Regions from separate parts of the Solibacillus silvestris genome, predicted to be linked through region 2. Evidence: riboswitches for the same ligand, from Rfam matches in the RefSeq annotation. Region 2 holds a riboswitch; each other region holds the start of a gene.
The links. Region 2 has a riboswitch for thiamine pyrophosphate ahead of tenA (thiaminase II). Riboswitches for the same ligand answer to the same signal wherever they lie in the genome.

Region 1 (8,948 bases), on a different contig from region 2:
CAGACAATCGCTTCCTCTATTGTTAGCGTAACATCCTTCTGAATTTCTGTTGCGATCATGACATTTTGTAGGATAGTACGCCATGGCAGTAGCAAATCTTTTTGTGGCATAAAGCCCACATCACCTGGGGCTGCTAGACGATTATGAATCACAATACGCCCTTCATTTGGCGTGAGTAGCCCGGTTATCAATTTAAAAATCGTGCTTTTTCCTGTACCACTTCTGCCGATGATTGATACGAATTCCCCCTGTTTAATTTCCATATTTAATTTAGAGATTACAGGTGAGGCATGTTCCTCAATAACATAGGTCACATTTTGTAAGCTAACTACCATTTCTTTATCACCTTCTCAAACAAACTAAATCGGCCAATCCTGTATGTGATAGTTCATATCCCAGAATAAATACTCGTACTTTGACGTAATTTGGAAATGCTTTTCTAATTGGACTAGCTCTCGTTCTGGTTTTCCCTCTGCTAATTCGTTCATCACGTCAATCAACCATTTTGCACCGTTGCCGAATTCCTCTGAATCGTATGTTTCTATCCACTTGGCATAAGGATTATTCGATAAATCGTGTCCATACTGCGCCCTTAGCAGCTTGCCAATCTCCCAATAATCCCATGCACAAGGTAAGAGGCAGGCTACTACATCCGCTAAGCTACCACTTTGCGCAGCATTTAACATATAATTCGTATACGCTAAATTTGCAGGGGTTGGTTTTGTTTCCTCCAATTCTTCTGACGTAATTCCAAATTCAGCTGCAAATTGGCGATGTAGCTTCATTTCAAAATGAAGCGTGTCGTTTAGTATCGCAGCAAATTTCCCCATCATATCGAGATTTGTAGATTTGACAGATGCAATGGCAAATAGCTTCGCGTAATCAATTAAATACACATAATCTTGCTTCATGTATTGGATAAACTTTTCCTTATCCAATGTCCCTTTACCAAGTTCCTGTACAAATGGGTGGCTATGATTTGCCTCCCAAATAGGTTGTACATTTCTAAAAAGTCGGTCTGTAAATTTTTCTGTTTTCACTTTCATTTCTAGTTCCTCCTTTTTTATAACAAGCACTTTCCTGAAAAATAAAAAAACCACTTCCTTAAATAGGAAATGGTTTCGTTGCATAAGTTGTATACACATACAATCGAAACTACTTCCCTACGCTAGTCCTAACTAGATCCGGTTCAAAGGGTTCTTCTCAGCCAATGGCGCCCCTAGAGTTTAATTACATATTTAATTTTTCTTATTTGAAAACACAATTCATGGAAAATGATGTTTTTCTCTTATGGTAATTACAGTGAACTGATTATACCTTTCTTGTCCATAAAAATTAAAACCCCACTCTTTTTAGAGAGCGGGGGAATGTACACGTATCTATCCTATCAACATGCCTCACTTCCCTACGCTAGTCCTAACTAGATCCGGTTCAAAGGGTTCTTCTCAGCCAATGGGCGCCCCTAGTGCTATTATTTATATTATTTATATTATTTACATCATAACATGTATTATAGTTTGCGCAAGTGATTCTGAGTAAATCATACATTTTTATCCAACCTTTTTCCATCACTCGCCTTTTCTTAAGGCCCTCGGTGGTACTCATTGTACACATCTCTTTTCGAAAGACCGCGCAATTTAGCGACTTCCTTGATTGCTTCCTTTGAATTAGTATTCATTTCTTCCATTGTATAATCCACATGCTGCTGTAATGTCATCGAGGACCAGTCAAAAGCTTCTTCTTCTACATCACCTAACTGATTACCTTCAAGTATAATACAAAATTCGCCACGGATTTCATTTTCAGCTGTCCAGTTGATTGCCTTTTCTACTGTTCCGCGTAAAAATTCTTCAAATTTTTTTGTTAATTCCCGTGCTAATGTAATTTTACGATCACCTAATACAAGCTGTAGATCTTTTAATGTGTCCTTAAGACGGTGTGGTGCCTCGTAAAATACAAGCGTTTCCTCGCGCTTCGCCAATTTTCCAAGCTGCTCACGGCGTTCCTTTTTATTTCGCTTTAAAAAACCAAAGAAATAAAATGGCTGTGGGTTTAAGCCAGAAGCAATCAGAGCGGTTAATGCTGCATTGGCTCCCGGAACCGGCACAACCGCAAAATCTTCTGCAATTGCTTTTACGACAATATCCGCGCCCGGATCCGAAATACATGGCAAACCTGCATCACTTACTAAGGCAATCGATTTCCCCTCCCGTAAATAGCCAAGCAACTTCTCCCCGCCAACTTCAATATTATGTTCATGATAACTGATTAGCGGTGTTTGTATATCGAAATAATTGCACAGCTTTTTCGTATTGCGCGTATCTTCCGCAGCAATAATATCCACTTCTTTTAAAATACGCAGTGCACGCAGTGTCATATCTTCTAAATTGCCAATCGGTGTAGCTACTAAGTACAGGCAGCTTCCTTGCTCATGCTGGCTACTTTTCTGTGATTTCATATGCAGCACTCCTTATATACTCAATTTTTTTTGTGCGATTCAATTGTTTAAATGCATATTCCGCGGACATCGCCTGTTGCTTTGTTTCAAAAGTTTCAAAGTAAATGCATTTTACGGGACCTCTTGCTCTTGTATACTTTGCGCCTTTTCCTGCATTATGTGTCGCAATGCGCTTTTCCAAATTATTCGTATAGCCTGCATAAAACGTTGCATCACTGCATTCCAGCACATAAAAGTAATGTTTAGTTTCCTTCTCCATATAAAAGTGCCCTCACTTCTGGCGTATATTCATTGTTATCCTCATATACGTACAATGGAGGCAATATTTTCAAATCCGGCTTGCCATCTTTAATCGCCTCAATCAACAGCGTATTTGCTTCTTTTCCCCGTTTCGGATACACAAACTGAATGCGCTTTGGTTCCAAGCGATTCGCTCGCATTGCACTTACAATATCCAAAAGTCTTCCTGGCCGATGCACAAATGCCGTCTTTCCTCCCTGTTTTAATAAACGGCTTGCTGCTTCTATCGCCTCATCAAGTGTTAAATATAGTTCATGCCTTGCAATGGCATAATGTTCACTCGTATTTTTTTCACTTAATTCATGCGCTAAAAAGTAAGGAGGATTGCATGTAACCACATCGTATTTTTCGATACCTAATGTTTTAGGTGCATCTTTGACATCACCAAGCTGCATGTCAATTTGTTGCGATAAATTATTGTACACAATACTGCGTGTTGCCATGTCATGCAGTCTCGGCTGTATTTCCACACCTGTAATCTTTGCGTTCGTTCGGGCACTCAAAAATAGTGGAATAACCCCATTTCCTGAACAAAGATCTACAATATGTCCTCTATTTTTCGGAATTTGCACGAAGCGCGCTAATAATACTGCATCTAGAGAAAAAGAGAAAACAGATGGGCTTTGAATAATTCGTAAATCTTCCGCAAGTAAATAATCCAGCCGCTCATCATCCTTTAACAATTGTTCCACTACGTAATCCTCCACATATTTACTATTCCAATAAACCCTCATGCTAAACAAAAGACTGATATCTACTTTTGCAGATTCAGCCTTTTCCTTTAACCATTTTGTTTATTTAAAAATGATAGACAGAACAAACAATCTTCACCTTTGCGAGAGCTGCCGAAATGCACATGGCACACATGGAAACCTTCGTTATAAAGCCTTGCCAAATTATCATAGCCTTCGCCAATATCTACAGATTCCTTTTTCAGCTCTTCCGCTTGTTTACCTGTATTAGCTTCGCTCGCTAATAATTCTTCTAAACGCGTACGTAGGTGAAGGTTTTCTGTTTGAAGCGTCTGATGCTCCTCCATCATATGTGCAACAAATTGCTTAAGTGCACTAAATTGTTGCTGCATTGATTCAAGCTGTTGTTCGAACTCCATAACAGTATCTAAAAAATTACGGTCCTTCACTCAAGCCACCCCATTAATTTCTATCTATATCAAATTTTTCTCATATTGTATGAGCTCTTCAAGCGTATATTCAACCATACGCTCTTGCTTCGTCAAATATACTTGGATAAGCCGCTCCAACACATTTAATCCGACGACTTTACCTTCTCCTTCTGGTGTCATAGATAGATCACCGATGTCCGGCATACCTTCTTTTGCAATTTCATAATCATCATTTTCATATTTCAAGCAACACATTAAACGCCCGCATAGCCCTGAAATTTTTGTCGGATTTAGCGACAAGTTTTGATCCTTCGCCATTTTAATCGACACAGGCTCAAAATCGCCCAAAAATGTCGAACAGCAAAGCATTCTACCACAAGGTCCGATTCCTCCAAGCAATTTTGCTTCATCACGAACCCCTATTTGACGAAGTTCGATACGTGTACGGAAAACGCTCGCTAAATCTTTTACTAATTCCCGGAAATCGACACGCCCTTCTGCTGTAAAATAGAAAATGATTTTATTGCGATCAAATGTATATTCTACATCGACAAGCTTCATATCCAGCGAATGCTCGATTATTTTCGTATTCGCTAATTCAAATGCGCGCTTTGACTCGATTGTGTTTTCTTCCACTTGGAAACGATCACGCTCATCGGCCGGGCGAACAACTTGCTTTAATGGTAAAACAACGTCATTTTCCCCGACTTGACGCATTGGCACAACTACTTTGCCATACTCGATACCGCGTGCAGTTTCTACGATGACATATTCTCCAACTTCCAAAATATATGCTGCTGGATCAAAATAATATATTTTACCCGCTTTTTTAAAGCGAACTCCGACTACATTATACAAATGTATACCCCTCCTGAAGATTCAGCATTAGCTGTTCCATCAATAACGTACGATTCATATTACGATTTAAATTTGTACGGGCATGCAATATAGACTGCATTTGGCGAGACAATTTTTCATATGTCAAGACGAGCGCCATCTCATTAAATCGTTGATACATATCGGGATACGTGCACGTTGCTTGTTGATTTGCTTTAATCGCTACAATATCACGATACGCAAACAATAACAAATCGAGTGCTAGCTCCATCTCTTCCTTTTCCTTAAATAATGGTAGCCATTCGTCATGAATAAATAATAATGCTTCATGAACATTTTGATGAACGATCTCTACTAATTTTAACACTGTTTTTCGTGCAAGTACAAACTGCTCATCATTTGCAAGTGCAAAAGCTGTATCTATATCATTTGTTACCATGCTAGCCGTAGCTGCCATTGAATTTGTAACACGTTGCTCTACAAGTTTTTCCAGCAATGCAGTACGCGGTGCTTTTGCAAATTTAATATGCTGGCAACGCGAACGGATCGTCGGGATAATGGACTGGATTTGCTCCGTTAATAAAATTGCTACAACTTGTCCATCTGGCTCTTCCAAAAATTTCAAGAGCATATTTGCCGATGCAGCATTTAATTTATCTGCATGATGAAGCACATAAACTTTCTTGCCTTCCTCCACGCCTGTCATCTTCATTTCAGCAACTAAATCCCGTACTTGGTCAATTTTAATAAATTGCCCATCCGGCTCCACTTGCCAAATATTCGGATGATTTCCCGATTGAACACGTCTGCAATTTCGACATGTTTCACATGGAACATTTTTTGACAAATTTCCGCAAAGGAGAAGTTTCATAAAAAAAGAGACGACATCTCGTTTGCCTGTACCTTTTTCACCTTCAAAAATATAGGCATGTGCTAAACGATTTTTTTCTACAATTGTTTGTAATTGCTTCATCACTACGGGTTGCAGTTTAGTTAGCTCGTCTATAGTACGTGTCATTTCCTTCACCTTTTTCGTTTCTTGCTTCTATTTATTTGAAGAGTCCTATGTACAATTCAAACAATCTTCTGCTTGGAAAAAGCCCGCGTCTAGTGCACAACAAAGACACGGGCTTTTTTTACATATAAAGATTTATTAAAAGGCCTTTAATTTCGCCAATTTTCGCTAATAGCTCAATAGACTCTTTTTCTTCATTTAAAATATCTTCGGCTAATTCGACAAGCCGCTCGTCAATTGTTTCGACAATTTTTAAGCGACGCCCTTCACCAAAACGATTCCATGTATGTGATTGCTTCATCTCGAGACCATAATCAACGGCTTCCTGCAAAAAACGCTTAATAAGCATTTTAAAGCGTGCCAGCTCCCGTAAATTGCGTGAACGTGCCACCCGGTCTCCAGCTGACGAAATATCACCTAATAGTCTCGTGAGTTGCTCTGATTGCATTTTCGAGCCTTGCTTTACAACCATATCCCCAAAGCGATTCCCGTTTTGATTCGCTGGACGCAGATCATTGCGATTCGCATTTAAATTCACACGGAGATCTTGATTAATTTTCATTTACCATTCGCCTCCAAAAAGTCAATTATGCCTCGGCATAATCGCATCCGAATTCGGTTTTTTGCCCGCATCGAAAATACATGCCCGAATCCGTAATATCCGCCAGAGGTTTTAACTTCTTTCAATCTGTTGAAAGAAATTAAAAATGATGGAATTGTTCGATTGGTAAAACAAATACAATTGCTCCTCCAACTTCAACTTCCACAGGGTACGGGATATAGGAATCTGCGTTACCTCCCATTGGCGATACAGGAGCAACCATTTGCTCACGTGATCGACAGTTTTCACGAATAATGTCCAATAACTTTGGGATCAGAGAATCATCCGTGCCTATTAAAAATGTCGTGTTTCCAGATCGTAAAAATCCACCCGTACTCGCTAATTTCGTCGCACGATAGTTGTTTTTTGTTAATGCATTTGATAATCGGTTGCTATCTTGATCTTGCACTACTGCTACTACTAACTTCATCCGTACTCACCCCTCCATTGAATTGGTGCCTCTATTATATCATAAATTCAATTACGCCTCAGCGTAATTACATCCAGATTTTTTTTGAGTTAGGCATATATGCCGTGAATCAGTCAGCTGTTATCGCAGTACACGAACAGTTTTAAGCTGACTTCCCCCTGCCCATTTCCCTTTGAAAATCTGTGATATGTGCCAAAGGCTTATCTTCATTTACTTTTACCCTATTATTGGATTTAAAATCCCCCATACATCCTCGATGACTTGCTCTAAAGGCTGATCGGCATTGATTACTTTAAAACGTTCAGGATAACGTCTCATCGCCTCTTCGTATCCTTCATAAACTTTTTGATGGAACGCCAAACCCTCAACATCTAATCGATTCATTTCATCACTCCGAGTCGCATGAATACGGGCCAGCCCTTTTTCAGGGGTAATATTAAAGAAAATCGTCACATCGGGAAGACGCTTGCCTATAGCAAATTCATTAATGGCTAATACATCATCTACTCCAATTTCCCGTGCATAGCCCTGGTATGCTAATGACGAATCAATGAATCGATCACATAATACATGCCTGCCTTCTTCAAGCGCAGGCAGTACTTTTTCATAAAAATGCTGGGCACGTGCCGCTGCATACAATAATGCTTCTGTACGTTCATGCATCTCCGTATGGACTGGATCCAAAATAACCGCACGGATTTTCTCGGCTATTTCAATTCCTCCCGGCTCACGTGTCAGCAAGGCATCAATATGCCCTTCTTTCAGCCGTTCGCCGATTGCTTTTAACACACTCGTTTTTCCGGCCCCTTCCCCGCCTTCAAACGTAATAAAAAAATTCCTTTGCATTTTTATATTCTCCCTGCATCTATTTTATGACTTGTATTAATTTTTCCTGTAAACGGTGCTCCCCTTGAAACATTGCCCCAATCGCAAGCAATTCCTCCAATTGACTAAGTTTTGCTACTGTGATTTTCTCGCCCAGTACAAGTAATGGAATGCCTGGTGGATAGGGAATAATAGTAGAAGCAGCAATTCGTCCGATCGCTCGCATATATGGTAACCATTCTTTTTCCGCCAGCTCTATTTCGCCAAAGCTATATTCCGGTTTTGTAATGGCCGTCATTTCAAAATTCCTATCTTCATTCATTTCTGCATTGCCTGGCATATCTTTTAAGAGAATGAGTGCTTCTTTCATTCGAATGCGCAAGTCTGCAAATGAATAATTATCTCCGTGCTTTAATAGCGGCAATATAATAAGCACTTGATTAGCATCGGCTAATTCCACGTAAACATGCATTTTCTCCAATGCTTCTTTTAATTGGAAGCCTGTATAGCCAGGTGCCCGTATTAATAGTTTTAATGTATCATTAACTTCTACAATTTGTAATTCCGTTGATGCAGTTACCGATTCGATAAATTGCTGACGTTTTTCCATTAAATACGCATAATCCATTTCCGTGTAATTCGCAACATAACTTCTCGCATCATCAAGGGATGCCAATAATAAATATGACGGACTACTCGATTGTAGCATACGTAAATAATGGTTTACCCTTTGCTCGCTTACTAATGTTGATTTAATATGTAAAAAAGAAGCCATTGTCATCGCTGGCAATGTTTTATGCGCAGACTGTACAACAATGTCCGCACCTAAATCCAGTGCCGATGCAGGTAACTTCTCCGTCACTGTTAAATGGGCGCCATGTGCTTCATCGACAAGTACCGGAATATTGTACTTATGGCATATTTCAATTTGCTCTGCTAAGTCATTGACTGTCACCCCGTAATACGTCGGATACGTAAAAATAGCAGCTTTAGCATTTGGATAGCTCGTTACCGCCTGTTTTAATACCGCAAGTTCAATACAGCCTGCCGTTTGACTTTCTGTATGCCATTTCGGTGCAATATAGACGGGATTGACCCCAACAAGCTCAAGTGCATGAAAAATAGACTTATGCGCATTTCGCTGCACAAGCACAGTGTCCCCTTTTTGACATGTTGCATAAATCATCGCCAAATTCCCTACCGTAGAACCATTTACTAAAAAGAAACTTCGATTTGCTCCATATGCAGCAGCGAGCAACTGCTCAGCCTGTAAAATTGCTTCCTCCGGCTGATGAAAGTCATCCAACCCTGGTAATTCTGTTACATCATATGTTAATGCCCGCTTAATTTCATTTGGCA
Region 2 (11,248 bases):
GTGCTTTCGGCTGTTCCGGTTTTTCCTCGGCTGCCGGTGCTTTCGGCTGTTCCGGCTTTTGCTCGGCTTCCGGTGCTTTCGGCTGTTCCGGTTTTTCCTCGGCTGCCGGTGCTTTCGGCTGTTCCGGCTTTTGCTCGGCTGCTGGTGCTTTCGGCTGTTCCGGTTTTTCCTCGATTACCGGGACATTTGCTTCTTTATCTTTAATAGTTTTTTCACTTTCTATTTTTTTAAATGCTACAAATTTATAGACCGGATTCCAATTAATAATATATTTATTTAATACGATCTTATAGTTGTGAGCTTGTTCAACCTTATACGTGTTAATGTTTCTTACTTTCGAATAATCTCCTTCAGTATTTGCCGCCGCGTTTGCTGCAGGGGCCTGGGTAGCTAAAAGTGCTATGGCACAAAATGTGATAAAACTTTTTTTCATTTTGTATGCCTCCTTTCGTGCCCCTATCGTAAAATATATTTCCCCCAAAAAAATTGCCTATAAATTGGTATTAAATCCAACATTGAATTTATTTATTATTAAAATAGGATTTTATGAAACAGAAATTAACCAACAGTTACCATGACATCCGAAACTTTCATCTGAAAAGGTATTGACAACTATAAAAGTAAAACCCTTTTAGATGTAATACGAACCTAAGTGCGAGTTATTTTGCTTTACGAAGTTACTGCGCGATTACTATGCGCTTCCTCTTTATTATTCAATACCAAAAGAAAAGCACACACTGTTCGATTTGATCAGAAGTGCTTAGTGTGACAGTAAATATCATTGCTGCAAAATGTATTTCCCTGAATAAATGCATCACCAATCAATGTAGCAGTTTAGCAAAAATAAAAATAAGCGGATTTTTTCCGGTTATTTATGCAGTGTGGGCCGTTCACGGGAAAATAAGGGTAAATTTTCCGGTTAAGTGAAGAAAAATCCACCTTTTTTATGTTTTTTAGATTAATAGACGGAAATTCTCCGCCTATTTACGCTGTTTTTTATGTAATTTCCTGATTAAGCGGAATTTCTCCGTCTATTTATCAGTCAAGTGCAGACTCTTGTGTAAAATTCCTTTGGTACCTGCTATTCATCTACTGAGATGTCTAAGCCTAGTCGAATGCAGACGCTTCCGGAAAATTCATTTACGCAATAATTACGCTTAGTTCAGTTTTTGTACTAGTGGCGTGTGCATGGAAGAAAAAGGATGTCTCCTCTCCATTCATTTCATTTAATCCTCACTTTCATGCTTAAAACGCCCGGTCGGCTCATCCATACAAGACAGATACTCCCCGATATGCACAGGATAATCGTCAAATGCGTTCTTTTAATCCTCACTTGGCATGACATAATCCTCATTTGAAACCGGATAATCCCCATTTGCACTTTTTTACCCCCTTGTCTCTTTGCTTTGAATATTCCCCAATTTATCTAAGGATTAATATAATAGCCCTTAAATAAATACAGGCGCATCTCCTGAAGAAATGCGCCCGCTTGTTACTCTATAAGATTAAAGCTATAGTTCTGAATGAAATAAGCAGAATTCCAGTACCGTCATTAAAAGTTCAAAACTTTCAACACATTCCTGTACTTACTTACATGAAACTTCTATTAAACTTACGCTATTCTAATTCGTTTCCAATAAATACTTTCCAAAGCCATCTGTGCCATCGCCAACATATTGAATAGCGCTACTCGCGTCCAGTACATCGACCGCTTTTTTCGATGATTCAAAAACAACCTTCACATTGCCTGGAATCGGCGCAAATTTCCAGTTGCCGTCTGCAGTTGGATCAATCGTCTTTTCCGCTAAAATATAGTCGATAATCGCTTGACGGTTTTCATCCGGGTAAATTTCGATCGCTGTCGCATTGCGCACACCCGGGAATGTTCCATTTGCGCGATAGTTATTCGTTGCTACAATGAATTCCTGAGCCAAATCGATTGGCTTGCCATCATATTGAAGATTCACAATCCGTGATGCCTTTTCATTTACCAAATTTCCGCTTGCATCGTATTTAGCCGGCTCCGTAACATCGATTTCATACGTAACACCATCGATTACATCATAGTTGTAAGAGCGGTAGTCGGAATCGATCAGCTGCTGTTCCTCGGTTTTTGTGATGTCAATTTGGTGGAATTGACCTGCAGACATTTCCAGCCATTCCTTCACGTCCGCACCAGTAACTTTCAGCATCGCCAGCGTATTGTCGTATAAATAAAGATCCGCGACGTTTTTAATCGCCAGTTCGCCTTTTTGTATAAATGTATAGTACTCGGGATCGCTTCTTGTACCAGCTTTAAATGGTGCACCTGCTGATAGGACCGGTAAGTTTTCATACGGAGTCCCTTTTATTTTTTCCTTCACATAAATCGTTTGGGCATTTGTCACGATTTGAATCGATGGATCGTCCTGCACTTGCGAGAAATAGCTATGGATCGTAGCTTTCGTTGTTCCTACCGATTGACGCACATATTCAATCGTTCCATCATGCGCTTCTTTCACACTATCGATAACAGCCTTGCTCACATTATCATCATCTTTTGCAATCTCGCGCACAGCCCCGCTTCCCGCTGTAACATCCCATGCATCATCTTTTTTCTCAAGCTCTAAATCAATGACACCAAGATGGCTGCCGAATTTGCCTGCCATGACAATCGGTACACCGTTCATCGTCCCTTTTTCGATATCGACACTCGTTAATGACCCGTCGACTTTTCCAGGGAAGACATCATGGGCATGACCAGTAATAACCGCATCGACATCGGCAATTTCCGTTATTAAATACGATACATCTTCTTCGCCGACTTCATGTGTCGCATCGCCCATGCCCGAATGTGAAAGCACAACAACAACATCCGCCCCTGCTGCCTTCATTTTCGGAACGACTTCTTTAACAGCTTCCACAGAATCATCTACGGTAACCTTTCCTTCCAAATTCGCTTTGTCCCACTTTAAAATTTGCGGTGGCACAATACCCGTTACGCCAATATTTATCGTCGCTTTACCGCCTTTTGAGTCAACAACCTCTTTTTCGACCATGATATATGGCTCGTACATAAGTTGTTTTGTCGCTGCATTGCGCACATTCGCGTTTACGAATGGGAAGGGCGCATCATCTGTCACTTCATCCAGAAATTCCAATCCGTAGTTGAATTCATGATTGCCGAATGTCGCAGCATCATAATCGAGCGCAATCATCGCTGCAATGGAAGGATGAACTTCCCCATCTCTCAATTTTTTGACGGATTGAATATAGGAGCCTAACGGTGTTCCTTGGATTGCATCACCATTATCAAACAGTACAGTATTCGGATTTTCCTCACGGGCTTTTTCGATGAGCAAAGCTGTTTTCGCAAGCCCTAAACTATTTGATGGTGCGTCTTTATAATAGTCGTAGTTCACAATATTTGTATGAATATCCGTCGTCCCCAAAATACGCAATGCGACTGTTGTATTCGCTTCTACCGGGCTGTATTCTTCCAGAAAGCGCTGTAGAATATTATGCATTTGCGCTTTTGTGACAAAGCTGTTCGGCCGGATTGTGGAATCTTCATATCCTGTCAATAAGCCTAGCTGCACTGCTTTCGCCATCTCTTGACGATTTCCCGCACCGATTTTATTCGCGTCCTTAAACTGATTCAATACATTTTCCGAATATGTTTTATCGTCTTGTATTCCACGTGCTGCAATTAGAAAGGCATGTGTACGTGTCAATTTTTCATCCGGTGCAAACTGTGTCGGTGTTTTCCCCTTGATCAACTTTAATTCAACTGCTTTTTCAATATAAGGCTTTAATGAATCAGGTACATCTTGAAACTTTACGGATTGGCCGGAACCAACTGGCACGCCTAATGCATCAATGACTGCCTTAACAAATTCCCCGCGCGTCATTTCCTCAGCGCTTGCAGTTGATGCTGAGGCTGCTGTCATTCCACTAGCTAAAAGCGTTAACGTTAGAGCTGAAACCGATAGTTTTTTCCACATTCATCTCACTCCCGTATTCTGAATTTTACAACAACTTTATAATACTAAATTTTCAGAATGGTAGAAAGGAGCATTTGGATACAATATGCAATTTTTTAAAATAGAACTATGTGAAACTGTAGATTTATTTACCTATTAAAATCGGCTTTTATTGGATAAATCGGAGTAATGTGCTTTTTGGATATTATAGCATTCCTACAGTTGCCGTGACGTTTTTGCTCAAACTGATGGCAGATATGACCGCGACCCCATTTGCCCCTGCCTGGCGCACAATGCTGCTGTTCATTGGCGTAATGCCGCCGATTGCAACAATTGGGAAGTGAGGATAATGCAATCTCGCTTCTTTCAATAAAGCTACTCCTGCCGGCGGTTTGGCATCTTCTTTTGTCGTCGTTTTATAAATCGGGCCAATCCCGGCATAATCCGCCCCGTTTTCCACCGCTTGCTTTAATTGTTCCAATGTATGAACAGACACGCCAATTATTTTATTTGCGGCACGCCTGCGGAAATTTTCGATATTTAAATCATCTTGCCCAACATGAATCCCGTCAGCATTCAATTGCAGTGCAAGCTCCACATCGTCATTCACTATAAACGGAACATTATACGTTTTGCACAAACTTTGGCATTGGCGGGCAAATTGGGCATACGGCTCGCCGCGCAAAGCATTTACGCCTTTTTCCCGCAGTTGAAACATTGTAATTCCCGCCTGTAATGCTTCTTCCAAAACATGAAGCGCATTCCGTTCACAATTCATCGTCCCCATAATAAAATATTTATTTAAATCAAATGACATGCACATCACACTTTCCGCGCTGCTCATGGTAAGCAAAATGATTCGTAGGGCCAGACCCATTACCGATATTTAGCGGATGGCGGATCGCTAGCTGGACAAATCTTTTCGCTTCAATAATTGCGACTTGCATCGATTTGCCTTTCGCCATTTCCGCCGTAATAGCTGCCGAAAACGTGCAGCCTGTTCCATGTGTATGCTTCGTATCCACTCGCTCTGTTTTCATTTTAAATGGTGCTTCACCTCGGATAAACACAGTATCCACAGCTTGCTTACCAGATAGATGCCCACCTTTCATGACAACACATTGCACACCCAGATCCATTAAGTATTGGGCAGCGTGCGCGATTTCTTCATCCGTCTTGATTGTTCGTCCTGTCAGTGCCTCTGCTTCCGGGATATTCGGTGTACACACTGTCGCGATCGGGAGCAATTTTTCTTTCAGCGCAATCATCGCTTGCTCCTGCAGTAGGCTTGCACCGCCTTTTGCGATCATTACCGGGTCCACAATAAGAGGGATTTCCCCCTGCTTCAGTACAGAAACGATTCCTTCAATTATTTCGGCATTGAACAGCATGCCTGTTTTAATCGCCTGTACATTAAAATCATCAAGAATCGCTTTTAGCTGTTCTTGGACAAATTCAACAGTCGTTGGATAAATCCCGTGGACACCTTTCGTATTTTGCGCGGTTAATGCAGTGATCACCGATGTGCCAAATACACGGAGCTCTTGAAATGTTTTTAAATCTGCTTGGATGCCTGCCCCTCCACCACTATCTGAACCTGCTATCGTACATGCAATCATTGATTTCCTCCCGCTGTGCTTTCTAGTTCATTTAAGAAATTTGTATGGAATGTCCCTATACTTGCATAGGAATTTGCACTTGCCTTCTTATATTCATTGAGTAATAAGACTAAATCTTCGAACGGTTTTGCACCGCATGCCAAAACGGCTGCACAAAGGGCGCTAAGCAAACAGCCGCTCCCCGTCATCTTAGTCACCTTTACATGACCACCATCCACATATTCAAGCCTTTTCCCGTCTGTTATTACATCTTGCTTTCCGGTAACAACAACGATGCACTGATATTTATTTGCCAGCTGCATGGCCGTTTCTGCAACATCTATTTCCCCTTCGCCGCTATCAACACCTTTCGATTCCCAATCTGCACCTGCGATTGCAGCCATTTCGCCCACATTGCATCTGATTATGCTAATCGTTAAAAGTTCGAGCAGCTGTTTTGCCGTTTCATAGCGAAATACAGTAGCCCCTGCCCCGACCGGATCGAGCACAACGGGGATTTGATGCGCATTTGCGCTTTGTCCTGCCAGTTTCATTGATTGAATTGCCCGGTCATTTAATGTACCCATATTAAGGAGCAGCGCATTTGCTTTTGAAGCCATTTCCGCCGCTTCCTCTATTGCATCAGCCATTACCGGGGAAGCCCCGACTGCAAGCAAGCCATTTGCCGTAAAGTTCGCCACGACATAGTTTGTTATGCAATGCACTAATGGCTGCTTTTTATTAATTTTTTGCAGGCTCATTTATATACACCCCTTGTACCCAGCCTTGCTTCGTCCACGGCATTTCCCAAAACATCCATTCGTAATAGCAGCTCTTCTTAAAATGCTCTTCCAATAGCTTTTGCTTTCTTGGCTGTTCCTTTGCATAGCGATTCAGCATGGATTTTTGTGCTTCGATATTTTGGCGCATCTCGGCGGAGGCATATAGTTCGATCCATTGTTCATAAAGCTGTACATTAGGACGTGCGTTTTTTAATCTTTGCCCGATTTCCTGATATAGCCATGGGCAAGGCAATATTGCCGCAAATGCTTCTGCTACATCCCCATTATGAACGGCATTATACATATGGCTCACATAGTTATAAGCTGCCGGCGCTGCTTCAAATTGTTCTATTTCTTCAGCTGTCACCCCTAGTTCTTTAAACGTAGTGCGATGCAATTCCAGCTCGGCTTCATGTATAAACTTCGCTGTCTGCAGGAAATAGCGGACATCCTCATCATTCGTAGCTTTTGCAGCCGCGAGCGCAAGCACTTTCGTGTAATGCTTTAAATAATACGCATCTTGCAGCATATAAAATTTGAATTTCTCCAGCGGCAAGCTTCCATCCGCAATGCCTCGCACAAAAGGATGATAAAAGCTAGCCTCCCAATAGTAATCCGTTTCTTTTCTTACTTTTTCGCAAAACTCCATTATTACTCCTCCTCTTTTTAGTGAGCGGAAGCACGAAAAGACGCCTCTAATAGTAGAGACGCCAAAAAGTGTAAATGCCACTTCTCATTGCTCCCTACGCCCGTATTAACGGTCAGGTTCCAAGGGTCAGGTTTTAACCTTCTCAACACGAATGTGTCCCCCCGCAAATCAAATGCTTAAGTATTTGCAAAAGAAAGGCTCCACGTAAAAAAATACGCGGAGCCCTAGTAAGTACATATGTATAATCTTGTACTTTGCTCCCTACGTCCGTGTTAACGGTCAGGTTCTAAGGGTCAGGTTTTAACCTTCTCAACACAGTGTGTCCCCCTGCAAATGCATTTAATTAAATCGAGTGTATCAAATTAAATTTTGCATAGCAAGCGAATGTTAGGAGAATGATGCACCGCTATTTCTTTTTCCCTGCCTCCGCAAAACTTACGCAACTTTGGCCCCGTAACGCTTTATGTTAAAATTCCCGGATAAACAAACTTCAACACAGCAATCGGTTAATCCTGTTTTTATTTCCAATTGAGGAAAAAGTGAAATCAATGAGTCGATTTCACTTTTTTATTTTCGCCACTGATTTTTCCATCGAATACTATCGGTTTTATACTTGGCACTTAGTTGGAACGAGACTTCCAAATCAGGGAACAGTTCGGATATATTACTAAAACCACTACTTCTTCACAACATGAAAATTCGCCCCGATGAGCAGCCAATTTTGCGGGAATGGCAGACCGAGCTTCCAATAGCCGACACCTCGCAAATTCAATCGTTTAACTAAATTGAATTTCGCCTGGATTGAGCGGGCGTCCTCAAACCACACGATATGCAAGCGCCCTTGCTCATCATAATAATTGAAGAATGGTGCTTGTGCGACATAGTCATATTCGATAGCCGCATTGTAGCGTTTAGCCAATTCAATCGCGCGCTGCGGGCTTAATGCCTCCGCATATTCCCCTCCTTGTACGAAAGGCAGTGTCCAATCATAGCCGTATAAGTTTTGCCCGAGCAATATTTTGCTTGCCGGAATTTCGGTTAATGCGTATTGTACCACCTGTTCGACTTGCGGCAGCGGGGAAACGGCCATTGGTGGTCCTGCAGAATATCCCCATTCGTACGTCATCAGCAATACAAAATCAACTATTTCACCATGTGCCCTGTAGTCATGTCCCGCAACCCATTCGCCCGGCTGATCGGCTCTCGTTTTTGGCGCCAGTGCAGTGGACACTGTATATCCTTCCGCATGCATCCTTTCTACCGCTCTTCGCAAAAAGTTATTATACGCTTCCCGTTGATCGCCGGATATTCGTTCAAAATCAAAATGAATATCAGATATATTGCCGACACGCTTCGCTTCCTCAATAATATTGTCAAAAAGTAAGTTTTGTACCGCTTCGCTTTGAAAAATATCACGCGCCAGCTCACTGCTGAATTGAAAATCTTCAAGATTCGTAATGACCATTGCAAGACTCGTATTATTTTGTGCCGCAATGGCTGGCAATGGAGCAACTGCCGGCATCTTCAACGTGCCATCACGCCTTGCCTCATAACTGAACAATGCTAAATAAGTTAAATATGGGTTCGCTTCACGCACTTGATTTAACAGTGCTTCACTTACTTCATCGCCTCTTGGCTCCACATACGCCAAAATTTCCGCCGATGTTTTTGATGGCGGCGGAAAAACAAGCACCGTCCCGATCATCAGCATTGAATTTGGATGAATATTATTTATTTGTGCGAGCGTTAAATAATTTATACCAAATCGCATACCAATTGACCATAAGCTATCCCCTGGCTGAACGATATAAAATTGCTGCCATACCGGGATGACCAATGCTTGCCCTACGACTAACCGGTTTGGCTCCGGGATTTGATTGGCATCCACTAAAGTTTGCACCGTTGTTCCATATGCCTGCGCAATTGTCCATAAAGATTCCCCCGACTGCACAACATGAATTTGAATTGTCCGTCCTCCTCTCTCCTATTTAATAATTTATGAGGAATGTAAAAGATACATGTATTTATTGAATAATAAATAATATGATTAACGAGAGCATCATTTTTGATTTTTTCATACAATAGATTTGAGGTGAAAAAATGCCAAGAGTAAAATACCGCGATGCCGATATCGATTTAATGGCTAGAATGATGAGGGCAGAGGCTGAAGGCGAAGGAAAGCAAGGAATGCTTTATGTTGGAAATGTTATTGTAAACCGCGTTATTGCAACTTGCCTTGACTTTAATGATGTTCGGACAATTGAGCAAGTCATTTTCCAAGTTCAAGGAAACAATTATTCTTTTGAAGCGGTTCAGAAAGGGAATATGTTTTATCAAAGAGCAAGACCTACTGAACGGAGATTGGCTAAACAGAATTTGGACTATTGGCGGGACCATCCGGCAAAATACGCGCTTTGGTATTTCAATCCAGCTGGGGAGTGCCCTCCGACATGGTATGGGCAACCATTTACCGGTCAATTTAAGCAGCATTGCTTTTACGAACCAGTAGGCGGAACATGCGATAGTGTTTATCAAGGTTAGATTTTTCAATGATCTTGCATAAAATTTAAAGAGCCTTGTTCAAATTAATGCAGCAAGGCTCGAAATATATTCTGTTGAATTTCTATAGTGCACGAATTAATCGACATGCCTTGATCCTGCAATAACTCTATGCTGAATTATTTTTTGTTTGATTGCTGATTTTTATCGTGATTCGTTTTATTGTTTTTATTTTTAAGCTTAGCATCGAACTCTTCTGCAAATTCGGCCACATTGTCTTCAGGGTTGCGATCATGGCTTGTTGTATTTTGGTGCAGTTTTTTATAGGTAGCAAAAGGATTATGTGTTCGTTCATTCATTGTCTGTTTGCTGTTTTTGCTCATATTTCATCACCTCCTACTGACTTAATGTGCTCAGGATAGGAGGTTTTATGCTTTTATCAGGCTTGTTCAATTTTTGTAATGAAAAATCGGCCAGCAGCCATATTAAGAAGGAATCATACTGAAAGGAGCATACGAATGGGCAGAGACGACAGCAAAAGTAAAGGCACGAATAAACAATCGTTACCGCAAACACCGAAAAACTTGAAAATTGCCCCAAACAAAGTAAGGGAAGAAATTGCAAGCGAGTTAACTGAGCTCCACCAGCAAGCGCAAAAAGGAAAACGGTAAATGTAGCAATATGTAAAGGGCCTTCATCACAGCATATACTGGGATGAAGGCCTGATTTACTTCAAGACAAAGGTTAGAACTGTCTCGCCTTCGCATTAATCCTCAAAATCTGGTTATGCAGAGTTACCTCTGTTTCACCTTTTATTTGAGACTTTTGATGCTTGTCGCTCGTCCAGTTATGGTGGATTTTCTTAGATTTTGGAGCTATGACACCCTTCTTATCCATTCGTTCCGCCTCCCTATGTTTAAAAGTGAATCGATACTAGTATGTCTGTTCTCGCTGCAGTTATTCCATGCAGCGATAAAAATTGATGAAATAATTAGCAAATGCAAGCATGCTGTTTCACGTATGGAATCATTGCATCCAACAATACTAAAAGTGTTAAGCAGTCATTTATGCGGGAAAGGAAGAGGAACTAATGGCGAAAAAAAGTTCAGGCACACCGAGCTGGAAACAAAATCATCCAAGCACATTATTATCCAATTCTGTTGAAAGAACAGAGCGTGCTGTTAAACAAGCAATGTCACACCCGGAGGAATTTGCGGTGGAGCATGCGTTCAATTCGATTGAACGTACCGAAAATGCGCTTTTCAATGCGGAACAGCGTCAGGAGCATTTGGATATCGTCGAGCAAAACAAAGCAAAATTATCTGAGTTAAAGCAAAACTTGAACGAAGTAGATGAAATGGTTAATGATTCGTAATAAGCAAGTTCTCCCCCGTTTAGTCCAAGCTCAAATAAACGGGGCATTTTTTTAGATCATTTATTATCTATATAGCGCAACTAAAAAAATTCCAAGCGCCTCCTCGTAAATTTCATCAAACTGACTGATTGGCAGAGGATTTGTTCCGAAGCCAAGTTCAACAGTGAAGCCTGGTCTGCGCCAATCTAGAATAAACCAGTCTTTGAAACCCGCATAGCTATCAATTGTTTGCACGGGCTCATATCCGCTGACCCGCGCAAATTCGTTTACAAGCTGTTCTGTTTCCAGCGGTTCTAGTCCTAGGAATCCCCAATATATGACTCGCCCTTGCGTATGGAATGCCAATACCCGGGCAAAATCCCTTTCCCTTGTAAGTTCAGCCA
Region 3 (11,248 bases), on a different contig from region 2:
CTATGAAGCTGGCGCAAAGCAAGTTTTCGTAGATTATACGGATGACCAAATTACACGCACCCGCTACGAGTTGGCGCAAGAGGATTCTTTCGATTTCTTCCCTCCTTGGAAAGTGCAGGAGCGTGAATGGCTTGCTGAACAAGGCGCCGCATTTATGAGCATCGTTTCACAAAGCCCGGACCTACTTTCAGGCATTGATTCAAAACGGATTGCTTCATTCCAAAAAGCAGCGGGCACTGCACTTAACAAATATCGACAATATGTACAGTCAGATAAAATCAGCTGGACAGTTATTGCAGCACCTTCAAAGCAATGGGCAAAAAAGGTATTTCCCGATTTACCGGAAGCAGAGCAAGTTGACGCATTGTGGGATGCTATTTTTAAAGCAACACGTGCCGATTTGGACAACCCTGTCGAAGCTTGGGCACAGCATAATGACAGCTTGCATGAAAAGGTTGATTACTTGAATAGCAAAAGCTACACTAAACTGCACTATACAGCTCCAGGAACGGACTTGACAATCGAGCTTCCAAAAGGGCATTTATGGTGCGGGGCTGGCAGTGTCAACGAAAAAGGCGACGAGTTTATGGCCAATATGCCGACTGAGGAAGTTTTCACAGTACCGCATAAAGATGGTGTAAACGGGTATGTATCTAGTACAAAGCCACTAAGCTATGGCGGCAATATTATCGACAACTTCAAAATCACATTTGAAAATGGACGTATTACGGATGTAGAGGCAGAACGAGGAGAAGAAGTATTGAAAAACCTTATCGCAACAGATGAAGGCTCCCATTACTTAGGCGAAGTAGCTCTTGTACCATTCCAATCACCTATTTCACAATCGAATATTCTATTTTTCAATACATTATTCGACGAAAACGCTTCGAACCACTTAGCGATCGGCAGTGCTTATGCGTTTTGCGTAGAAGGCGGGAAAACGATGTCACGGGAAGAGCTAAGCAAGCATGGTTTAAATGAAAGCATTACACATGTCGATTTTATGATTGGTTCTGCAGAGATGAATATTGATGGAATTACAGCAGATGGCCAAGCCGAGCCAGTATTCCGAAATGGCAACTGGGCATTTTAAGGGATAGTTTTTCCCGTTGTTTCAGCTGCAGTCATTGTCACTATTTTTGAAATACTGCTCGCTTTTACGATTGTTGATTTCCGAAATGATTATTAGTGACATGAAGAGCCGCTTTATGAAGGAACACCCTATTATAGTGAAATATAATTTTCAAGATGTCGCCATATTTACAATTTATTCTATAATAAATGCATAAATTACCCTACAATGTTCCAATTTATTAGGTTATAATTGGTTAATGATTCTTATTATTAAATAGAGGGGAGTTTTTATGATGTTTGATCACCGTCATCCATTTTTATCCGACTACTATGCAGTAGTATTAGGATACTCGGTTGTTATCCTTGTATGTTTAGTATTGTTCATCGTATACTTGCGTATCGGATTGCAATCTCATGATTCTGTTGTAATAGATTCAAAAGCCAGCGCATTTGCGCCAAACGAAAAATCATTGGATGGTCACCACCATCATTAAAATTTTTCACAACCGCTCAATTCGGCGGTTGTTTTTTGTTGCGCTTCTCTCTATTTAATTAATATTTAACTTAAATCGGACGGATTTGTTTAAATTATCTAAATAATATTTTAAAATATATAAAGAAACGAAAGGGGTATGAACAGCACATGTCTGCATTACAAACAATTTTAGAATATAATGAAAAATTCGTAGCTGAAAAGCAATATGAAGAATATGCTACAACGAAATATCCTGATAAAAAAATTGTTGTTTTATCTTGTATGGACACACGTTTAGTAGAATTATTACCAAAAGCAATGAACTTGCGCAATGGTGACGTCAAAGTTGTAAAAAGTGCTGGCGCAATCGTGAATCACCCATTCGGTGGAATTATGCGTAGTTTGCTTGTAGCTGTTTATGAATTAAAAGCGGATGAAGTTTATATTATCGGTCATTATGATTGCGGAATGAGTGCAGTTGATCCAAATGTAATGATTGGTCATATGCTTGAACGCGGGGTTACCCAGGAAACACTCGACATTATTAACTATGCGCGTGTAGATTTGAAGGAATGGCTGCGTGGATTTGGGGATATTAAAACAAGCGTCTTGAAAAGTGTCGACTTAGTAAGAAGCCACCCGTTAATGCCAAATGGAGTTCCTGTGCATGGGCTTGTCATTGATCCTCAAACAGGAAAGCTGGATTTACTGACAGACGGAAATATCGACAGTAAAGAATAATAAGCTATGGTGCTCACTCAAATGACTGTGGAATGAGCACTATAGCTTTTTTTAATTTGATTATATTCCCATATTAACTTTGGAAATCCACCCAAGCTTTAATATCTTTCGCGTAAGTTTCCGTACACTTTACACATAAAGAAATTAAACATTTTTGAAATCCCGCTGCAAAATGGCGTACATATAATGGTCAACCCATTTCCCGTTTATAAATAACAGCTCCCGCAGCAAGCCCTCTCTCGTAAAGCCTGACTTTTCCAATACGCGGATTGATGCTTTATTTTGAGGGGCTACATATGCTTCGATACGGTGAATATTTATAGTTAGAAACGCAAACTCCATCACTAGATGAACCGCCTCTGTTACAATCCCCCGGCCGATGAAACCTTGATCCATTGAATAGCCGATAAATCCGCTCGAATACGGCAAACGCTTTATCGAATAAAGGGAAATATGTCCGATTAACTGGCCTGTATCATTGTGAAAAACCCCAAAGGAAAACTCCCGATTTGACTGGAGTAGATGCAAGCTCTCCAATATTTTTTTATACTGTGCCTCTTCTGTATAAAATTCTTCTCGGTGTAATGGTTCATATGTTGACCAATAGAGCTTATTGTCCCCAAGTAATTTTGCCAATGCCTTTGCATCCGACGGGGTAAAAGTACGCAACGAACATTTTTGCCCAATAAGTTGAACCATTGGACCCTCCTTTTTTTGAAATAGCTTGAGTAAGCTTCTCATATGTCTCACCTACATTTCATTACAAAGCTCGCTTGTCATTTATTTTGACTTTTTCTTTTTTGATTTTTTTGGCTTTGGCTGTATTTCTATGAATTCTGTCAGCTCTACATCTGCCGCTACTTCCTTCTGTTCTTCGAAAACATTTGTCAGCTGTAATCCGCGTCTTGCTGCCTCTTTCTCAATATGGGAAATAACTTCCTTTAAAACTTGAACGCGCGCATACAATTTATCGTTGCCCGGGATTAAACACCAAGGCGCGTTTTCTGTATCGGTTTTAGCGAACATCTCATCTGCTGCTTCACTGTATAAACTGAATTTTTCCCGGTTTCTCCAATCTTCGTCAGTCAATTTCCATGATTTATATGGGTCTGCTGCACGGTCATTAAAGCGTTTTAGCTGTTCATCTGCATCGATATGTATCCAAAATTTGATCATAATATAGTCTTCATCTGTTAATTGCTTTTCAAAGTCATTAATTTCGTTGTAGGCACGCTTCCATTCATGTTCTTCCGCAAAGCCCTCAATGCGTTCTACTAATACGCGACCATACCAAGAACGGTCAAATATAGCAATCTGTCCGTGCTGCGGCAGCTTTCTCCAAAAACGGTGCATGTAATGATAGCGCATTTCATGGGGCTGTGGTGCGGAAATTGGCGTTACGATCAATCCGCGTGGATCAATGCGCTCAGTTAAACGCTTAATGGCTCCCCCTTTGCCCGCTGCGTCCATTCCCTCAAATGCAATAATAAGGCCAATTTTATTATTGAATAAAAATTGCTGTGCATTAAGCATTTCATATTGCAGAACTTTCAATTTCTTTTTATACATTTTCTTATCCATTTCCAGTGTTAAATCCAAGTTTTTAAGCTTCTTCATTTTAGCTGCCTCCTCTATTCCGTATCATTACATATATTTTACTTGAAAGTGTATGTAAATGGTAATTGTTGCTTTAATTTATTTGAATCATTTGATTATTTTATGTTGAATCATAGTTTTTATAGAACTATAAAACCGGATAAGAAAAAGCTGTGCAAAAAGCCAAATTGAGCTTTTACACAGCATTTTTATAATCAGTCTTCTAAAGTTGTTAAAATAATCGGTTTGTCTTTCGTTACGATAATGGAATGTTCAATTTGGGCAACCAACGATTTATCTGGTGTTACGAATGTCCAGCCATCACCCGATTCCACGATATGTTCAGCCTTAGCTGAAATGAATGGCTCTACTGCCAACACCATGCCTTCTTTCATGATTGTCGTGTCCCAAGCGTCGTAATAGTTTAATACGTGGTTTGGCTCTTCATGCAATGATTTGCCTAATCCGTGTCCTGTTAAATTCATAATTACCGTCAACCCGTGATCACGTGCTTCACGCTCCACCGCTTTCCCGATTTGGTTGAGCTTCGAACCTGCTTTAACTTTTGTCATCGCACGGTCAAATGCTGATTTTGCTACTGTACAAAGTTTTTCCTTCTCTTCATAGCCTTCTCCAACGACAAAAGAAATTCCCGTATCTGCAAAATACCCATCCAACGAGCCTGAAACATCTATGTTTACGATATCGCCTTCTTGAATGGCTTTATTACCTGGGATACCGTGTGCAACTTCATGATTCACTGAAATGCATGTATAGCCTGGAAAATCATACTCGCCTTTCGGACCTGAAATAGCGCCTGCCTCAGCAAACATGCGCCCTGCAATTTCATCTAATTCTTTCGTTGTCACGCCAGGTGCTGTCGCAGCTTTCATTGCCTCACGAATTTCAGCACAAATACGTCCGATTTTTTTAAACGCTTGAATTTCTTCTTGATTTGTAACAATCATGTGTAACTTCCTTCCTCTTAAACAATGTCTACCCTTAACTATAGCATACTTAAAATCGGTTGTAAGTGTTCAACGTTTTTTTAAATAATAACATTCCGTACAGAAATGACCGATAATTTTGAAGGATAAATTATTGCTTATTGAATCGGTATTAAAAGTAAATTTGCTGTCAAAAATAAACAGGGATTCTTTTTTATGGCTCTTCATCAAAAGTTGGGGATGACAAAACTTCATGCCAAGGCGAGTTGATTGGAATGGAGGGGAGGCGAGTGTTCGTGCTGACGGTTTCACCTTTCGCACTGTAAAAACACCAGCTGACGGCTAGCGCCTTTCGCTACAAGATTTTCTCTGTGACGAAAGCATTAGCGACAGTCACAAGCAAGCTTCCAGCGGGAACAGCAAAATTTATTTTGCGACGAAAGCGTCCGACCCGCAATGGAAATCAACCCCATGTTATGGTGATGAACCTTTTTTATGTATATTTTCTTGAAAAATTAGAGTTCCCCAACAAAAAAGAAATAGGTTTGCAGCGATATGACTCCACTACAAACCTTTTGATTTTATTTAAACTTGCTGCACCTTTTGCAATAAGCGCGGTGCTGATGTGAATAATAAGACAGCAATAATAGCCGTAATTACAGTTGCAGGAAGCATGTAGGAACTATTATAAATAATCGAATATGTCCATACATTTTCATCGCCCGCATATTCTTTAAAGAAAATAACACCTGCCAGCAAATGTGAGACAAAGCGTAATGAGCCGCCTATCAACGCTCCTATTATAATATATAGCGTCATTTTTCCTTTATTAAGCGATAGGGATGCTTGCAATAAAGGTTTTCTTACAAGAGCAGCCAAGCCTACAACCGTAAATGCCAGGCCATAATCGAGAATTGCTTGAAGCCAATGCACAATATATGCACCGAACATCATTTGCATAACTCCGATAAGTAATCCTGTGGCAAGGCCTGCTGTCAATCCCCAACGAATCGCCATTAAAATAATCGGAATCATTACAAAGCTGATCGATCCACCTTGTGCCCACATTTTAAAAGATATTTGGTCCAACACGAGTCCGATGGCAGCGAAAATCGCTATTTCCACCATCATCAATAATTTTTTTCTTGTCCATAACAATGCCCCTTTCTTTTTTCCGATGTAACAGAAGTGAAGAAGGAATAGAAAACATAAAAAAAACGATAATCAGGACAAAAGCCTGACTATCGTTTGAACAGTCGGTTTCTATCCACATCCCTACGCAAGTTTTAACTTACAGGTTCAAAGAGTCAGTGCAATCACGTGCACAATCTCAGCCGACTTACTCGGCCCCCCTTGTGGTACATCTAAGTATTTATTGTTTGAACAAGCTCATTGTATCGAATATTTCCATAATTATCAACCGCTATTATTTTGAAACTAAATTTGCGGATGTCACGTATATGTAAATGTATATGTATAGAGGAGGGAAAAATGATGGACCAATCAAAAGGTTTAAGTGCAATAAGCTATTTGAGTTTTTATTTTGCGCCATTTATTTTGCCGTTAATTATATTTTTTGTTTCAAAAGATGAATTTGTTAAAAGCAACTCCCAAAAGGCATGTATTACACAATTCATCCCGATTGCACTTGGCATTATATATATGATTTACTTTTTCGCCTCAGCGCTTTCTTGGAATGATACTTTTACAGCGCACGACTTTTTTGTAAGCACATACTTTATAGGCTTTGTATTATTAGTCATTATTTTCTTTGCAGCGGCAATTTGGAATTTAGTCCAGGCAATTAAAGTTTTACGGTAATGTTTATCTATGCCTAATATTTGGGTATATTTTTTGTACGAAATGTCATTCGTTAAGGAGTGTTATTTGTGAAACTAAATAAATTCATTAAAACAGCAATCAAATATGGACCAATCGTGTATCCCATCATAAAAAAAATGATCGATAAAAAATCGGTCCCGCAACCTACGAGCACACGACGAACTCCGAAACGTTAATAATAGCGGTTCGACAACCCTCCTTGGCCGTCGAACCGCTATTTTCATTTTATAATGATCTCTGTTTTACTATGTCCTTCTTTAAGCTTTTGCACTTGCAAAATTGCCGGTATCGCTGCTTTTAGTTCGGCCACATGCGATATTACACCGATGAGACGGCCTGATTGCTGGAGATCAATCAATATATCGATTGCCCGGCGCAGTGCTTCCTCATCCAATGTACCGAACCCTTCATCGATGAACATCGTATCAATATGCACGCTTCCTTGCACACTTTGAATGACGTCAGCCATCCCTAAAGCAAGCGAGAGCGATGCATTGAATTTTTCGCCGCCGGATAATGTTTTTACATCGCGTGTTTGCCCTGTATGGCTATCATATACATCAATGCTTAGCCCACTTTGTGCATTTCCTTCTTTCCGTCCTGTTGATTTCAGGAAATACTGACCATTCGACAGGAGACGAAGCCTTTCATTTGCAGCATGCGTCACCTTTTCCAAGTAGCCTATTTGCGCGAATCGCTCAAAGGAAATCTTCGCCTCGTTTTGTCCTCGAATCAAGTCATAAATATGTTCGACTTGCATAAGTTTTATTTTATAGTCTTCTATTTGCTGTGCTGTTTTTTCAAGATTATCCAATGTTGTTTTACATTGTTCCGCGTACGATTGTTTTAATTTCACTTCAGAATAATGTGCTTCCACTTGTTCGTTCAATGTTGAAATTTGATGCTCCCAAGCCGTCAAATCCGCAAGTTCTTTTCCTTCCAGCAGTTGCTGTTCCTCGGCAATTTGTACGGTTAATGTGTGCACATTTTGCTTATAGGCATCCATTGCATCCTGAATTTGTTGTTGAATATTTAAAGGCAGCAACGCATTTTTATATGTTTCCAATTGAAAGCCCTGTTGTTGCATTGCTGTTTCGAATGCGGCTTGAGCTAATACATATTCCTGCTGTTTTTCCGATAAATGATTTGTCGCATGGAGGCGGTTAACTTCGCAGGATTTTTCGACCAACTGTTTTTTTTGCAAGTCTTCCACAGCCTTTTGGATCGCGTCTTTTAATTGGCGATGCTTTAATTGCTGACCCGCTAGCGCTTCTGTTACTTGTTGCACTGTTGAAAATTGAGGCAGCAAAGATTTTTCGCTTTGCTCGAGCTTCCCTTTTTCCTGGGCAAATTGGTTATCGATATCCATCATATATTTTTGCCCTTTTTCAATGCGTTCTTGAAGCACATCTTTATTTTGCAAAAGCTGCTCCATCTTTTGCTTTTCGGATAAGAGCATAGTTTGCTGCTGTTTTTGCAATGATAATTGGTTTGCCAATGTAAATAGTTGCTGCTCATATTCATGCAGCAGTGAAAATTCGACATTTAGCTGTTGGAGCGCATATTGTTTTTCTTTCAATGCGTTTTGCTCCATATCCAGCTTTGAATTTACTTGATAATAGCTTTGCAGGGCGCTGTCACTTTCATGGCGCAATGCTGTCAGCACATTTCCATCGACTTCCAATGCCTTACTATTATGAATGGCTGGATGTTCAGTACTGCCGCATACAGGGCATGCCTCTCCATGCTGTAAGGAAGCTGCGAGAAATGCTGCCTGATTGCTGCGGACTTGCTGCTCCATTTGCTGAAATTTGTACTGCGCTTCGTCTGCAATTTGTTTCTTTTCTGCAAGCTTTTTTGTTAACGCTCCAATATTCGCCTGTAAAGCGGATGCTTCTTTTGCTATTTCAATTTTCCGCTCAAGCGCTGTATGTGCCTCAAAAGTTTCGTGATACGTATACACCGACTCTTCCAGCTCATTGATCATCATTTGTTGCTGCTGTTGCTTTTCTTTTAAATCGACTGCTTCTTTTTGCAGTTTTTCGAATAATTGTTTTGCGCTACTATGTTTTTCTTTCAGCCTCGAAACTTTTTCCCGCTGTTCACTAATTGTTTCGTATACCGGTAAAAGCTGTTTCAACCGAGAAATCAATTCCGTATACTCATCCAATAATGGTTCAAGATTTTTTTGCTCGCTATAATGTACAGTTGCCTGCCGAAGTTGATTCTGCGCTGTTTCATAATCGGCTTTTGCTTTTTTTAATGATGCTTCCGCTTGTTCAAACTGTAGCTTCACCTTTTCATGCTCGCGTTCTAAAGGCTCAATCTGATTTGCCTTTTTTGCGAGTTCAAGACGCTGCTGTTGTGCTTGCATCGTTTGTTGCTGCTGCATAAGTTCCGCAAGCTTTGTCTTTCTTATTGAATATTTTTCTATACGTTCGTTTAATAGCTTCTGCTCGCTAAATGCCTCATTCAACTTTTGCAAATGCAATTTGGACGCTTCATATTGTCTTTTTAATATTGCATACTGTTCCTCATAATATTGCTGTTCGCCCATTAATGCTTGCTTTACTTGGTACATATTCGTTACTTCATGATTTATTGCCAGAAATAGCTCTGACTCCCTGTAAGGCAGACGGGACTGGATTTCGTGAATCGTGTGGTCCTGCTGCATTTTTGCCTGGTCATACAGCTTTTCTGCCGCCTTCTTTTTTTCCCGCAACAGTTCGACCATTTTCGTAAAGCGCTCTGTTTTAAAAATTTTGCGGAAAATTTCCTCTTTATGCTTTGACTCTGATGTTAAAAGCTTTTGAAATTCACCTTGTGGCAACATGACGATCTGATTAAATTGCGATTGTGTCAGTCCGATAAGCTCCTCGACTTTCGACTGAACAAGCTTTACCTGGAATTTTTCGACTGCAGGTACGGCAACACCGCCTGTAATCTCGTAAAATTCGCGTTTTGCGCTTGCGCCATCATGTCCAAATTTGCGCCAAATACGATACAGGCGACCACGCACCTCAAATTCAAGCTCCACTTCCGTATCAACGGCCGGGTCTGCAAAGTCACTGCGCAAAAATAACGACTTTTCGCGGTCTTCACCACTTCCCGAATCATAAAGTGCATACGTAATCGCATCAAAAATTGTCGTTTTTCCCGCACCTGTTGCACCGGAAACAACAAAAATCCCATGTTCATGCAGCTTTGTAAAATCGATTACTTCTTTTTGAAGATATGGCCCAAATGCTATCATCGATAATTTGATTGGCTTCATCGTTACAGCACCTCCTGCATTTCACGTTCAGTGTCGATTAATTGCTGGAGCACCTCAGCATAAATCGCTTTCGTTTCTTCACTTAACGTTTTGCCCGTCATTTCAGCATGAAACAGCTCAAACAACTCTAAATCATTCATTTGCACACGTTTCATCGTTGTCGCTTCGTGCTCCATTTGTGCATAAACAACTGTTCGTTCTATGTGTAAAGCATTCGGATACACGGTACGCACGAGCTCTGCCGCACCTTTTACAAAATGCTCGTCTTGCAGCTTTACGAATACATAATCGTCACTTTTTGCGTGCTGCAAAATTTCATCGAGCATTCCTGCCACAATGCGCATATCCCGTATCGGTGTGAACAATTTTTTTTCCACAGTTGCAGTTCCGTCCCCTTGTAAATTTACAAGCAAATATCCTTTCTTATGTGTCACTTCAGACTCCGAATATTTCAGCGGTGAGCCGGCATATTGGATTTTTTCGTTTGCCACAAAATGCGCTTGGTGTAAATGTCCTAGCGCAGTATAGCAAAACGGCTCAAACAATGCCGAATTTATACATTCCGTACCCCCAATTGTTAATTTACGTTCTGAATCGCTCGTATTTAGCTCCGGCATCCCATCCTTCGTTATAAAGGCATGTGCGACGATGACATTGCGCTTCTTCGGATCGAGCTTCCGTTTTATTTCATCAATGATTTTCTCCATGGCGCCTTCATGTGTCGTAATCGAGTCATCTTCAAAAACTGCCCGTACAATGGAAGGCTCCGCAAATGGTACTAAATAAAAATAGACTTCTCCATGCTCGTCCCTCATAATAACAGGCTCTATATTTTTTTCTAAGTGACCGATAATGTGTAATCCGCTTGCCTTCATCAAGTCACTGCCAAAATTTAAACGTGTCGCGCTATCATGATTTCCAGCTATCGCTAAAATTGGCGTTTTTCCATCGATTAAAATTTGTTTAAGCGTTTTGTTCAAAAGCTGAATTGCATCTGTCGGTGGCACGGAACGATCATACAGATCCCCAGCAATAATAACAACATCCGGCTTTTCTTTTTTTATTTCTTCGATGAACTGTTCAAGTACGTATTGCTGATCTGCCGTCATTGACACACCTTGTACAAGCTTTCCTAAATGCCAATCTGCTGTATGAAAAATTTTCATGAATACCGCCTCCTGTCTCATTACTTATAAGTGTACATGATAAAATCAATTACGTCTCGACGTAATTGCGTTCGGTTACGGCTTTGCGCTGCTTACCGAATCCGTAACATCCGCCGGGGGCTTTATCTTCACT

Region 1: linked by a shared signal. The riboswitch ahead of tenA (thiaminase II) and the one ahead of tenA (thiaminase II) in region 2 are both predicted to bind thiamine pyrophosphate.
Region 3: linked by a shared signal. The riboswitch ahead of thiT (energy-coupled thiamine transporter ThiT) and the one ahead of tenA (thiaminase II) in region 2 are both predicted to bind thiamine pyrophosphate.

Annotation. Positions count from the first base shown of each region.
Region 1 covers NZ_JBQCJW010000054.1:171-9,118, forward strand. The annotation lists gene ACTHOQ_RS18185 (ATP-binding cassette domain-containing protein) at 1-335, opposite strand, end outside; gene tenA (thiaminase II) at 360-1,046, opposite strand; TPP riboswitch at 1,144-1,231, opposite strand; TPP riboswitch at 1,386-1,474, opposite strand; gene rsmI (16S rRNA (cytidine(1402)-2'-O)-methyltransferase) at 1,583-2,458, opposite strand; gene ACTHOQ_RS18200 (GIY-YIG nuclease family protein) at 2,439-2,717, opposite strand; gene ACTHOQ_RS18205 (tRNA1(Val) (adenine(37)-N6)-methyltransferase) at 2,701-3,450, opposite strand; gene yabA (DNA replication initiation control protein YabA) at 3,540-3,899, opposite strand; gene ACTHOQ_RS18215 (PSP1 domain-containing protein) at 3,924-4,739, opposite strand; gene holB (DNA polymerase III subunit delta') at 4,732-5,736, opposite strand; gene ACTHOQ_RS18225 (YaaR family protein) at 5,855-6,295, opposite strand; gene darA (cyclic di-AMP receptor DarA) at 6,435-6,764, opposite strand; gene tmk (dTMP kinase) at 6,981-7,610, opposite strand; gene ACTHOQ_RS18240 (aminotransferase class I/II-fold pyridoxal phosphate-dependent enzyme) at 7,630-8,948, opposite strand, start outside.
Region 2 covers NZ_JBQCJW010000003.1:157,977-169,224, forward strand. The annotation lists partial or broken gene ACTHOQ_RS03130 (hypothetical protein) at 1-433, opposite strand, end outside; gene ACTHOQ_RS03135 (bifunctional 2',3'-cyclic-nucleotide 2'-phosphodiesterase/3'-nucleotidase) at 1,623-3,983, opposite strand; gene thiE (thiamine phosphate synthase) at 4,168-4,785, opposite strand; gene thiD (bifunctional hydroxymethylpyrimidine kinase/phosphomethylpyrimidine kinase) at 4,769-5,581, opposite strand; gene thiM (hydroxyethylthiazole kinase) at 5,578-6,321, opposite strand; gene tenA (thiaminase II) at 6,302-6,991, opposite strand; TPP riboswitch at 7,066-7,164, opposite strand; TPP riboswitch at 7,233-7,330, opposite strand; gene ACTHOQ_RS03160 (glycoside hydrolase family 18 protein) at 7,668-8,957, opposite strand; gene ACTHOQ_RS03165 (cell wall hydrolase) at 9,092-9,532, shown strand; gene ACTHOQ_RS03170 (hypothetical protein) at 9,670-9,873, opposite strand; gene ACTHOQ_RS03175 (YfhD family protein) at 10,009-10,161, shown strand; gene ACTHOQ_RS03180 (YpzG family protein) at 10,235-10,387, opposite strand; gene ACTHOQ_RS03185 (hypothetical protein) at 10,581-10,865, shown strand; gene ACTHOQ_RS03190 (M14 family metallopeptidase) at 10,929-11,248, opposite strand, start outside.
Region 3 covers NZ_JBQCJW010000016.1:20,693-31,940, reverse strand. The annotation lists gene ACTHOQ_RS11360 (aminopeptidase) at 1-1,093, shown strand, start outside; gene ACTHOQ_RS11355 (hypothetical protein) at 1,365-1,568, shown strand; gene ACTHOQ_RS11350 (beta-class carbonic anhydrase) at 1,718-2,290, shown strand; gene ACTHOQ_RS11345 (GNAT family N-acetyltransferase) at 2,435-2,989, opposite strand; gene ACTHOQ_RS11340 (polyphosphate kinase 2 family protein) at 3,071-3,907, opposite strand; gene map (type I methionyl aminopeptidase) at 4,102-4,854, opposite strand; gene thiT (energy-coupled thiamine transporter ThiT) at 5,419-5,964, opposite strand; TPP riboswitch at 6,089-6,197, opposite strand; gene ACTHOQ_RS11325 (magnetosome magnetite crystal formation protein family) at 6,328-6,654, shown strand; gene yxzF (small protein YxzF) at 6,714-6,851, shown strand; gene ACTHOQ_RS11320 (AAA family ATPase) at 6,896-9,949, opposite strand; gene ACTHOQ_RS11315 (exonuclease SbcCD subunit D) at 9,952-11,115, opposite strand.